3 regions of the Stappia sp. genome follow, and region 3 is predicted to be linked to each of the others. Evidence: riboswitches for the same ligand, from Rfam matches in the RefSeq annotation. Region 3 holds a riboswitch; each other region holds the start of a gene.

Region 1 (3,266 bases), 950 kb from region 3:
AGAAAGTGAGGCCCAGCAATTGAGGGAGATCTGTGACCGGCTTGAGATTGCGGATCTTAGTGTGATCACACACGAGGTAAACGAGGTTCGCGGATTTTCGAAGTGGCGAGAGGTTGTCCACAAGTGTGAAGGCGCAGTTTAGACCCCGCATGTGATCAAGGTCGTGAAGCGGGGACAGGTCTGAAATTGGCAACCAACTCAGGTCAAGCACTTCCAGACGCGATAGCGCGGATGAAAATTCGCTTGGTAACGTCTGAAACACGTTCGCTGTTTGTTTGTCGTCTTCAGTGACTCTGAACCACGGCATTTTCCGGGCGTTTGCCGACAGGCCGAGAAAGAGCCGTTTCAGCCATGTCAACTCCAGAACCTCCGGCGGAAACGCCTGCAAGGCCAGACCGCCGAGGTCGAGCTCCTCGTTTCGGGCTGCCTTGCACGCCGCGATCCGGCGCCGGGCTTCTTCCTCTCCGGCGGCCATCCGATCCTTGTCAGACAATGCCCATATCCTTCAATCGACGACTCGAATGCCGCGATCACAGCATACGGCCGACGACAGGCGCAACGGACACGGGTAAGAGGCAGGAAAGGCGGGATAACGCATAAGGCCGCAGCATCGTCAATGCGCGGCGTGGTCAAGATCTGTCAATGTCGGGAGGACAATCAAACAGGAGCGTGGTGGCTCCCCGGGCCGGACTCGAACCAGCGACCCAGCGGTTAACAGCCGCTTGCTCTACCAACTGAGCTACCGGGGATCACGCTTGGCGATGCAGTGCATCGCGTCGGTGGCGAGCTTCTAGCAAATCCCGTCCCGATTTGCCAAGCCTTTTGTCGGAAAACTTTTCCACAGCGCGGGCGTTGGCCATCGCGGCAGCGCCATGGGGTGGCGGCGCGGTTGTCGGTGCGCGGGCTTGCAGGTTTGCAGTGGGCGGCGCGGCGCGTGGCGTGCGTGCCCGCTCTTGTTGAAGCCCGTCCGGCGCGGTAAGGATAGGCATGTCCGGTCTTCCCGCAGCGGACGAAGTCCGCGGGAGGAGAAATTCGGAATGCGGTGGGGGAGGACCCAATCAGGGCTCCCGAATCCGCAGCTGCCCCCGCAACTGTGAGCGGCGAGCCTTCCTGCATGACCACTGGGCGACAAGCCCGGGAAGGGCAGGGCCGGGCGACGACCCGTAAGCCAGGAGACGAGCCGGCCGAAACCGCGTCACGCGCCGTCGGGTGGACGGCAGGAGGGCTCCATGATTCGTCTCGCAGTCGCCGGGCCTCCCCCCGGCGCAGGTGATTTCCCGTTCCCGCACCCGCCGGGCCGTGTCCCGGCCGCGTCGCGCGCCGCGCCATGACGGAGGCCGCCCCGGCCGTGCGCAGCGTGCTGGTGACCGGCGGCGCGCGCTCCGGCAAGAGCCTTTTCGCCGAAGGGCTCATCCGTGCCAGCGGCCGCGAGCCCGTCTATGTCGCGACCTGCGGCGCCTTCGATGCCGAGATGGAGGCGCGCATCGCCCGCCATCGCGATCAGCGCGGCCCCGGGTGGACGACAATCGAGGAACAGCGCGCCGTCGCCGAGGTGATCGCCCGCGAGGCCGCGCCCGATCGCGCCGTGCTGGTCGACTGCCTGACGCTGTGGCTGTCCAATTGTCTCTTCGCCGAAGCCGATATCCCCGCCGAGGTGGCCGCGCTCGCCGAGTCCGTGCGCGGCGCGGCCGGGCCTGTGGTGCTCGTCACCAATGAGGTCGGCTCCGGCATCGTGCCCGAAAACGCGCTCGCCCGGCGCTTCCGCGACGAACAGGGCCGCCTCAACCGCATGATGGCCCAGGCCTGCGAGGCGGCGGTGCTCGTCGCCGCCGGCCTGCCGCTCGTCCTCAAACCGAACGCCAGCCAACCGGAGATCCGCCTATGACCGCATCCGCAAAGGCGCCGAAGCCGAAAATCCCCGCCACCATCGTCACCGGCTTTCTGGGGGCGGGCAAGACGACACTGCTCGCCAACCTCCTGCGCGAGGCCAGGGGGCAGCGCATCGCGCTCATCGTAAACGAGTTCGGCGACATGGGCTTCGACGGCGCGCTGGTCGACGGCTGCGCCGATCCCGATTGCGCGGCCGACGATGTGGTGGAACTCACCAACGGCTGCATCTGCTGCACGGTGGCCGACGATTTCCTGCCGACCATGGAAATGCTGATCGACCGGGACGAGGCGCCCGATCACATCGTCATCGAGACGTCGGGGCTGGCGCTGCCGCAGCCGCTGGTGCGGGCCTTTTCCTGGCCGAGCGTCAAGACGCGCGTCACCGTCGACGCGGTGGTGACGGTGGTCGACACGGCCGCCGTGGCCGAAGGCCGGGTCGCCAGCGACGAGGCGGCGGTCGCGGCCCAAAGGGCGGCCGACGACGCGCTCGACCACGACAGCCCGGTCGAGGAACTCTTCGAGGACCAGCTGCGCTGCGCCGATCTCGTGGTGCTCAACAAGGCGGATCTGGTCGACGCCGCCGCGCTGGAGGCGGTGCGGGCGAAGGTCGCCGCGCGTCTGCGCCCGGCGGTGGAGATCGTCGCGGCGGAAAAGGGCGTCCTCTCGGCCGACGTGCTGCTCGGGCGCGGCAGCGCCTCGGAAGACGACATGACGGGCCGCGAAAGCCATCACGAGAGCGGTCACCACCCCCACCACCACGACGATCACGACGACCACGATCATCACCATCATCACGACCACGATCACGACGACTTCGAAAGCCATGTGATCGCGGTGCCTGCCGTGGCGTCGCTCAAGGATCTGGAGGCGCGCGTCGCCGCCGCGATGGCGCTTCCCGGCGTCTTGCGGATCAAGGGTGCCGTCGCGGTTTCTGGCAAGGCGGCACCCGCCATGGTGCAGGCGGTCGGCCCGCGGGTGGAGGCATGGTTCGCCCGCGACGCGCGCGCGCCCGGCCATCTCGTGGCGATCGGGGTCGCCGGCTTCGATGTCGCGCGTGTGCGTGGACTGCTCGCCGAGGCGGACGCCGCCTGAGGCCGGCATCGGACGGGGCGCGCGCATGCATATTCTCGCCGGCCGCAGCGGGGCGATCGATCAGGGCGACGAGGCGGTCGACCTGGAGCAGTCGCCCGCCGATCTTCTCGTCCTGTCGGCCGCCGACACGGAGCTGTCGGCGCTGGCGGCCGCCGCCGAGCGGCTCGGGGAGCGGGCGCCGGGGTTGCGGCTTGCCAGTTTCCTGGCGCTGTCGCATCCCTATTCGGTGGACCTTTATGCCGAGACGACGGCACAGGGCGCGCGGCTGATCGTGCTGCGGCTGC
Region 2 (3,266 bases), 130 kb from region 3:
ACCTTCGGCCGCGAAGGGAAAGGTTTGCGCGAAGGCGCCGGTCGCCGGCACGCCCGCCTGGGCCGCCGCCACGAGGTCGTCACGACTGATCGCGAGATCGATGGCGCGGCGCACGCGCGGGTCGGCCAGGACCGGGCTGCGCGTGTTCATCCACATCATGTACTGATAGGCGACGGGGAAGGACACGGTCTCGCCCTCGGCGGCGTCCAGCATCGGGAGCGTCTCGACCGGAAGGTTGAAGGCCATGTCCAGTTCGCCCGAGGCGAAGGCGAGCGCCAGCGACTGCCCATCCGCGATACGGCGCAGCGTGATGTCGGGCCGGGCGTCGGCGTTCGCGTAATGCGCGTTGGGGACCATGTCGATCGAACCGCCGGGCTCGAACTCCGCCACGGCAAACGGGCCGGTGAAGATCGGCGTATCGCCCTGCATGCGATAGACGGTGAAGGCCCATTCGGCGAGGATCGACGGCAGGATCGCGGTGGGGTGCGCCGTCGCGACCGTCAGCGTGTCCGCATCCACGGCGGTGAAGGTCAGCCGCCCGGCCGTTGCGCGGGCCGAGGGGTTGGCTTCGCCGGTGCGGTTGAGCGCCGTGGCGACCGCCTCGGCCGTGACCGGCGTCCCGTCGGAAAAGAACCGGTTCGGCGCAAGTTCCACGGTCCAGGTGCCGTCGTCGTTCCGTGCCGCCGATGCCGCAAGGTTCGGCACGACCTCTCCCTCCCGAGACACGCGGAACAATTGTTCGGCGATCCCGTGGCTGACCAGCGCCCAGCCGTTGGAACCCTCGGCCGGGTCGAGGCCGGGGGCGATGAATGTCTGGCCGATGGTCACCTCGTCGGCGAGCACGGCGACCGGTGACAGCAGCGCGGCGGCGACGGACGCTGTTGCTGCCAGTTTCGCTATGGCGAAGAGTTTCATGTTCCCTTGGTCTCCTTGTGTGGGTGTGGGTGTGTGTGGGCGTGGGGATGCAGGGGCAAGCGGTTCCACCTGGTCGCCTGAAAACGCGATGGGCGGGATGCGCCCCAGGATGCCCGCGCGCAGCACCTCCGGACGGTCGGGCCGTCGCAGAAATCCGCCCGGTGCGTCGGCATAGGCAGCGGCAACGGTCAGAACGTCACGGGCGTGGAGGTCCGGGGCGAGATCGCCGAAGAGGTAGGTGAAGCGGTCCGGCCCGGTCAGCGCGATGGTGCAGGGCCGTTTGCACTGGCTCATGCAGTTGACGCCGCGCAAGCGGACCCCGCGCCGGGCGGCGCGACTTCCGCCGAACACCGAGGCGACGGCGCGTGCCAGACGGCGACCGCCCCTCTGGTCGAGGTCGAAGTCGCGCTCTTCGCGCCCGTCGCGGCAGCGCAGACAGATGGAGAGCGTCAGCCTGTCGTCGGTATCCATGATCGCCTGCCCACAGACCGCAATGTGGCCGGGGGGCAGGTCGGGACGCACGGCGCCGTGATCGCACGGATCGCTGGCACCTTACGGATCAATGGCGCTGGTTGCGCCGCTGCGGCGTCATGCATCGGTCCACTCCCACCAGGACACCCCGCCCGGTCGATTGATGTTCCTCAGCAGGCAGGTCTCCTGGCTCACGAAGCCTTGTTGGCACCCGCCTTCCCAGCCGCGCCGCGGCCAGTGGCATATCGGGTGTCAACGCTTCGCTTACAGTTGCGGGGGCAGCCGTGGCCTGGGGCGGCAATCGCCCGCACCACGTTCCCTCTTAGCGTCACCGGGAAGTGACGACCTGCTGACGGTCGCCAGAAGATGCCAAACCATGGCGCCGGTCAATCCGGATTTCCAAGCCTCCAGTGGACAGCGCGCGCTTTGATGGATGGCGCAAGAGCGGGCAGCGGCGCGGGACGCCCCATGCCCCGCGCCTGCCCCGCGCCGGGACCGGCCACTCCCCAGTGAGGGCCGGCGCGCCTGCGACCCCAGGGATGGCGCCTCGCGCGCGTCTTCAGCGCGCCGGGTGGAACAGCGCTCCTGGAAGATAGGCGCGCGGCAGATCCATGCCCGCTGGCAGCGCGCGGCCCGTGGCGAGATGATCCGGCAGCAGATGCGTGTGCGGTCCCGCCGGAGAGCTGCTGCCCGGGGACGGGATCGGCGTGGCCACCTCGATGCGTCCGAGCGCGCTTTCGACGACGCGCGTCGGGCTTCGCGCAACGAGGGTCGCGCCGATGCGAGGAAGAGCCTCGTCCGGCCGCGTGCCGCATACCGAGGCCAGCGCATCGCGTGCCGCACCGGGGTCGCAGCGCAGGCAGAAGCGCGCCTCCTTGCGCCCCAGGCCCAGATCGAAGAGATGCGCCTGTCGCGCCTCGGCGTCGATTGCCCCGGTGTCCTGTCCAAGCGCGGAGACCGTCGACGCGGCGGGCGGGCGCCTCCGCTCGCGCGTGACCGCGAGAAGAATTCGTTGGCGCTCGGGCGGCGTCTCGGGCGGATCGAAGGTGAGCGCGCGCACGTCGTCGTCGATCGCAAAGCGCAGCGCGCCGCCATCGGTCACCGCCACGATGTCCTGACCGTCGCGGGAGACCCGCGTCCTGGATCCCGGTGGCGCCGTGAACTCCGCCACCGCGCCGACGACGCCGGTGACCCAGGTTCCCGTAACGTCCCGCAGGGAGCAGATCACGAAATCGCGGATCTCGTCCGTATCCCAGGGGAGGCGGCGACAGGCGACGCCGAGTTGTGCGAACCGGTCCGGCAGGGCCGCCCAGATCGCCGCGCGCGCCGCCTGCGTCCGGCTGCCCCATCCGGCGATCTCGTCGCCCGTTCGCGCGCAGCCCAGACACCAGCCGGTCTCCGGGTCGAGCTTGCAGGTTCCCACACACGGGCTGGCGTTTGTCATGGGGTCTCCCTCTCCGGGGGCGGGGCGAGCGCGGCGAGGATCGCGTCGAGCCCGTCGGTCAGCGCGGCCGGGCCGGGCTGCAGGATCAGCGGCGACTTGATCTCGGTGATGCGGCCGGTGCGCACCGCCGGAATGGTGTCCCAGCCCGGCCGGCCCGCGATTCTCTCGGGACGCACCTTCTTGCCGCACCACGAGGCGAGGATGACATCGGGCGCGGCCGCGATCACCCGATCCGGCGTCACGATGCGGTCCCTTGCCTTGTCCTTGCCGGCCAGTTCCGGAAAGGCCTCGCGCCCGCCCGCGATCCCGATCAGCTCCGACACCCAGCCGATGCCGGTGATCAGCGGCTCGTCCCATTCCTCGAAATAGACGGTCGGGCGCGGACGGCCCTCGGCTTGCGCCGCGACCTGCGCCAGCCGTCGCTCATAGCGGTCGG
Region 3 (3,266 bases):
TGGGCGTCGACCGGGATTCCGAACTGCTGTCGCATCTCTTCGACGAGCGCAACGAGGCGGTCGAATGGATGATCGCCAACGTCATCCGCGCGGCGCAGGCAAGCGGCGCGAAGGTGGGGCTGTGCGGCCAGGCGCCGAGCGATCACCCGGAGTTCGCCCGCTTTCTCGTGGGCTGCGGCATCGACTCCCTGTCGGTGACGCCGGACAGCTTCGTCGCGGTCAAACGGCATGTGGCGGCGGCCGAAGCCGGGCGGCGCGACGCCTGAGGCGGACCGGGCATCCAGGGCGCGCGCGGCCGGTGCTGATCCGAATCGCCGGGGCGCGTCGTAGAGAAGGGCGCGGTATCCCGCGCTCCCGCCCGACCTGTCGCGTCATCCCGCCGGCGCTTCGTCTCATTCCGGAGGTGCCATGCCCGAGGGGCATACGATCCATCGCGCCGCGCGCGATCACCATCGCCTGTTCGCCGGCTCCGTGCTGGCCGTGTCCTCGCCGCAGGGGCGCTTTTCCGAGGGCGCGGCCCGGCTCGACGAGCGCCGTTGCACGGGCGTCGAGGCCTTCGGCAAGCATCTGATCTACCGCTTCGAGGGTGGTGACGTCCTGCATGTGCATCTCGGCCTCTTCGGGCGCATTCGCAAGCGTCGGCTGCCGGCGCCCGACCCCGTCGGGGCGGTGCGGGTGCGCCTCGTCGGCGACACGCATCTGGTGGACATCAACGGTCCGACGATCTGCGAGGTGCTCGATCCCGACGGGCTTTCGGCCGTGGTCGCGCGCATCGGCCCGGACGTGTTGCGGGCCGATGCCGACCCCGAGCGGGCGTTCTCGCGCATCGCCCGCAGCCGGACCGGGATCGGTCGGCTCATCATGAACCAATCGGTGATGGCCGGTATCGGCAACATCTACCGCACCGAAATCCTCTGGCGGCAGGGCATTCATCCGGATACGCCGGGGCGGGACCTGCCGCGCGCGGCGCTCGAGCGGATCTGGGCCGACGCGGTGCATCTGCTGGAGATCGGGGTGCGGCGCAATGCCATCGTCACGATCGACGACGCCCCGCCGGGCAAGGGGCGCTACCGCGAGCGCGTCAATATCTTCAACAAGGACGTGTGCCCGGCCTGCGGCGGCGCGATCGCCCGGATCGAGCTCGACGCGCGCCGCGCCTTTGTCTGCCCCGCCTGCCAGCCCGCGCCGGCCGCCGCGCCCGACTGAGGCGCGCGCGGGTGGTGCCGGCGCTTGTCAGCGCCCGAAAAGCGTGTAGGCTGATCGGGCTTGGTGTTCGCAAGCGCGCCTGAGCGCGCCGAACTCAATAGGGAATTCGGACAGGGCCGACCCATGTCGGGGGCCCGATGCCGAAGCCGCCCCCGCGACTGTATGCGGAGAGCGACCGCCCGTTAAACCACTCGGATCCGTCCGTGGCGCGATGCGCCGCCGGGCGTCCGGGGAAGGTGGTGCGGAAGCCGTGACCCGCGAGCCAGGAGACCTGCCAGGCGATCACGACAACCGGCCGTCGGGTGTGACGGCAAGGAGGCATCATGACTGCACATGTTTCGACCGCTTCGGCGAGCCGCTCCGGCCTTGCCGGGATCGTTCTGGCCGCCCTGTTCGGGCTGGCGATCGTCACCGTGACGGGCCACGTCCAGGCAAGCGCGCTGCACGACGCGGCGCATGACGTGCGCCACGCGACCGGCTTCCCCTGTCACTGACGCCGCCGCGCCATGTTTTCCCGCATCGTTGCCAGCGCCGTGTTCGCTGGCGCTGCGGCCGGGCTGATCGCCGCCCTGCTGCAGCTCGCTTTCGTGCAACCTGTTCTGCTGCACGCGGAACTCTATGAATCGGGCGCCCTCGTGCATTTCGGGGGCACCCCCGTCAGTGCCCATCAGGACGTTCTCGCCTTCGACCCGCTGCGCGACGGGCTGAGCGTGCTCTTCACCATGCTCACCTACACCGGCTACGCGCTGATCCTCGTGGCGCTGATGGCCCATGCCGAAAGCCGGGGCACGCGGATCACCGCGCGCAGCGGCATTCTTTGGGGCATCGCCGGTTTCGTCGCGGTGCATTTCGCGCCGGGCTTTTCGCTCGCGCCGGAAGTGCCGGGCGTGGCGGCGGCCGATGTCTTCGACCGGCAGATCTGGTGGTTCGCCACCGTTGCGACCGCCGGACTGGCCATATGGCTGATCGCCTTCGGGCGCGGCTTCGTGGCCTGGGGCGCGGCCGCCGTGCTGCTGCTCGCCCCGCATGTCATCGGCGCGCCGGAACCTGACGTCTTCACCGGACCCGTGCCGACGGAGATCGGGGCACTGTTCGCCGCCCGCGCCTTCGGGATCGGCCTTGCCGCCTGGGTGCTCCTCGGCTGTTTCGCCGGATACTTCTGGCAGCGCGAGGGCGCCCGCGCCGGCGCGGCCCAGACCGCCCAAGCCGGGTCCTGACGCGGAACACGGGACACGGGACACCTCCGGGCGCCGGGATCTTCCCCGCGCCCGGAACGGTCGACCGCCGCAGCGCTCCCGGGGTGACGCAACCGGATCGGCGCGGGGCGCGATCCGAGATGGAAAGACTGTGAGATGGACCGTGGACTTGCCCTTCTCGGCATCGGTCTCCTGTTCGGCGGCGGCATCGGCTTCGTCGCCGCCGCCGGCAATGGCATCACCCTCGATGGCCACGAACACGGTCCGGGCGGGCACGCTGGTGCGGGACACGTGGCTCACGGGCACGCGCGGTCCGCCGCCGCCTTTGCCCAGCCGCGCGCCGATGCGACCGCCCTGTTGTCGCAGCCGGTCGCGCGGGCGGACGATTCCCTGTTCGACATCTGCACCTCTCAGGGCGCGGTCGCCGCTGCCCACAGCCACGACGAGGTGTTTTCGGTGCCGCCGGGACCGGGGGCGCCGACGCTTGATGTGTCGCTCGCCCGCGGTGCGTCGGCCGGCTGGAACCTGCATGTCGAGACGGCGGGTTTTCGCTTCGCGCCCGAGCGCGCGAGCGGGCCGCATGTGCCCGGCGAGGGGCACGCCCATGTCTATGTGGATGGCGAGAAGGTCGCGCGGCTCTATGCGCCCTGGATGCATTTCGATGCGCTGCCCGAAGGGGCCCGCGTCAAGGTCACGCTGACGACCAACGATCACCGGCAGATCGCCGTCGGCGACACGCCGCTGTCCGCCGAGGTGACGGCCGGCGAGGTCACGGTCGACGGGGGATCCTGACGCCGGGGAGCGGTGCTACGTCTTGTTTCGGTCGGAGGCGTCGCGGTCCGACGTCTTCTCCTCCGCTGTGGG

Evidence for each region. Region 3 has a riboswitch for cobalamin ahead of ABL312_RS09045 (CbtB domain-containing protein). Riboswitches for the same ligand answer to the same signal wherever they lie in the genome.
Region 1: it holds a riboswitch for cobalamin, as region 3 does, so the genes downstream of both, cobU (bifunctional adenosylcobinamide kinase/adenosylcobinamide-phosphate guanylyltransferase) here and ABL312_RS09045 (CbtB domain-containing protein) in region 3, are expected to answer to the same signal.
Region 2: it holds a riboswitch for cobalamin, as region 3 does, so the genes downstream of both, ABL312_RS09565 (ABC transporter substrate-binding protein) here and ABL312_RS09045 (CbtB domain-containing protein) in region 3, are expected to answer to the same signal.

What each region holds. Positions count from the first base shown of each region.
Region 1 covers NZ_CP157793.1:1,110,008-1,113,273, forward strand. The annotation lists gene ABL312_RS04870 (leucine-rich repeat domain-containing protein) at 1-493, opposite strand, end outside; tRNA gene ABL312_RS04875 (tRNA-Asn) at 674-749, opposite strand; cobalamin riboswitch at 976-1,200, shown strand; gene cobU (bifunctional adenosylcobinamide kinase/adenosylcobinamide-phosphate guanylyltransferase) at 1,328-1,885, shown strand; gene cobW (cobalamin biosynthesis protein CobW) at 1,882-2,982, shown strand; gene cobN (cobaltochelatase subunit CobN) at 3,008-3,266, shown strand, end outside.
Region 2 covers NZ_CP157793.1:2,183,656-2,186,921, reverse strand. The annotation lists gene ABL312_RS09565 (ABC transporter substrate-binding protein) at 1-1,386, opposite strand, end outside; cobalamin riboswitch at 1,545-1,751, opposite strand; gene ABL312_RS09560 (DUF1289 domain-containing protein) at 1,946-2,830, opposite strand; gene ABL312_RS09555 (cobalamin-binding protein) at 2,827-3,266, opposite strand, start outside.
Region 3 covers NZ_CP157793.1:2,057,973-2,061,238, reverse strand. The annotation lists gene ppsA (phosphoenolpyruvate synthase) at 1-266, shown strand, start outside; gene ABL312_RS09050 (DNA-formamidopyrimidine glycosylase family protein) at 409-1,206, shown strand; cobalamin riboswitch at 1,251-1,500, shown strand; gene ABL312_RS09045 (CbtB domain-containing protein) at 1,530-1,700, shown strand; gene ABL312_RS09040 (CbtA family protein) at 1,713-2,423, shown strand; gene ABL312_RS09035 (hypothetical protein) at 2,559-3,194, shown strand; gene ABL312_RS09030 (hypothetical protein) at 3,210-3,266, opposite strand, start outside.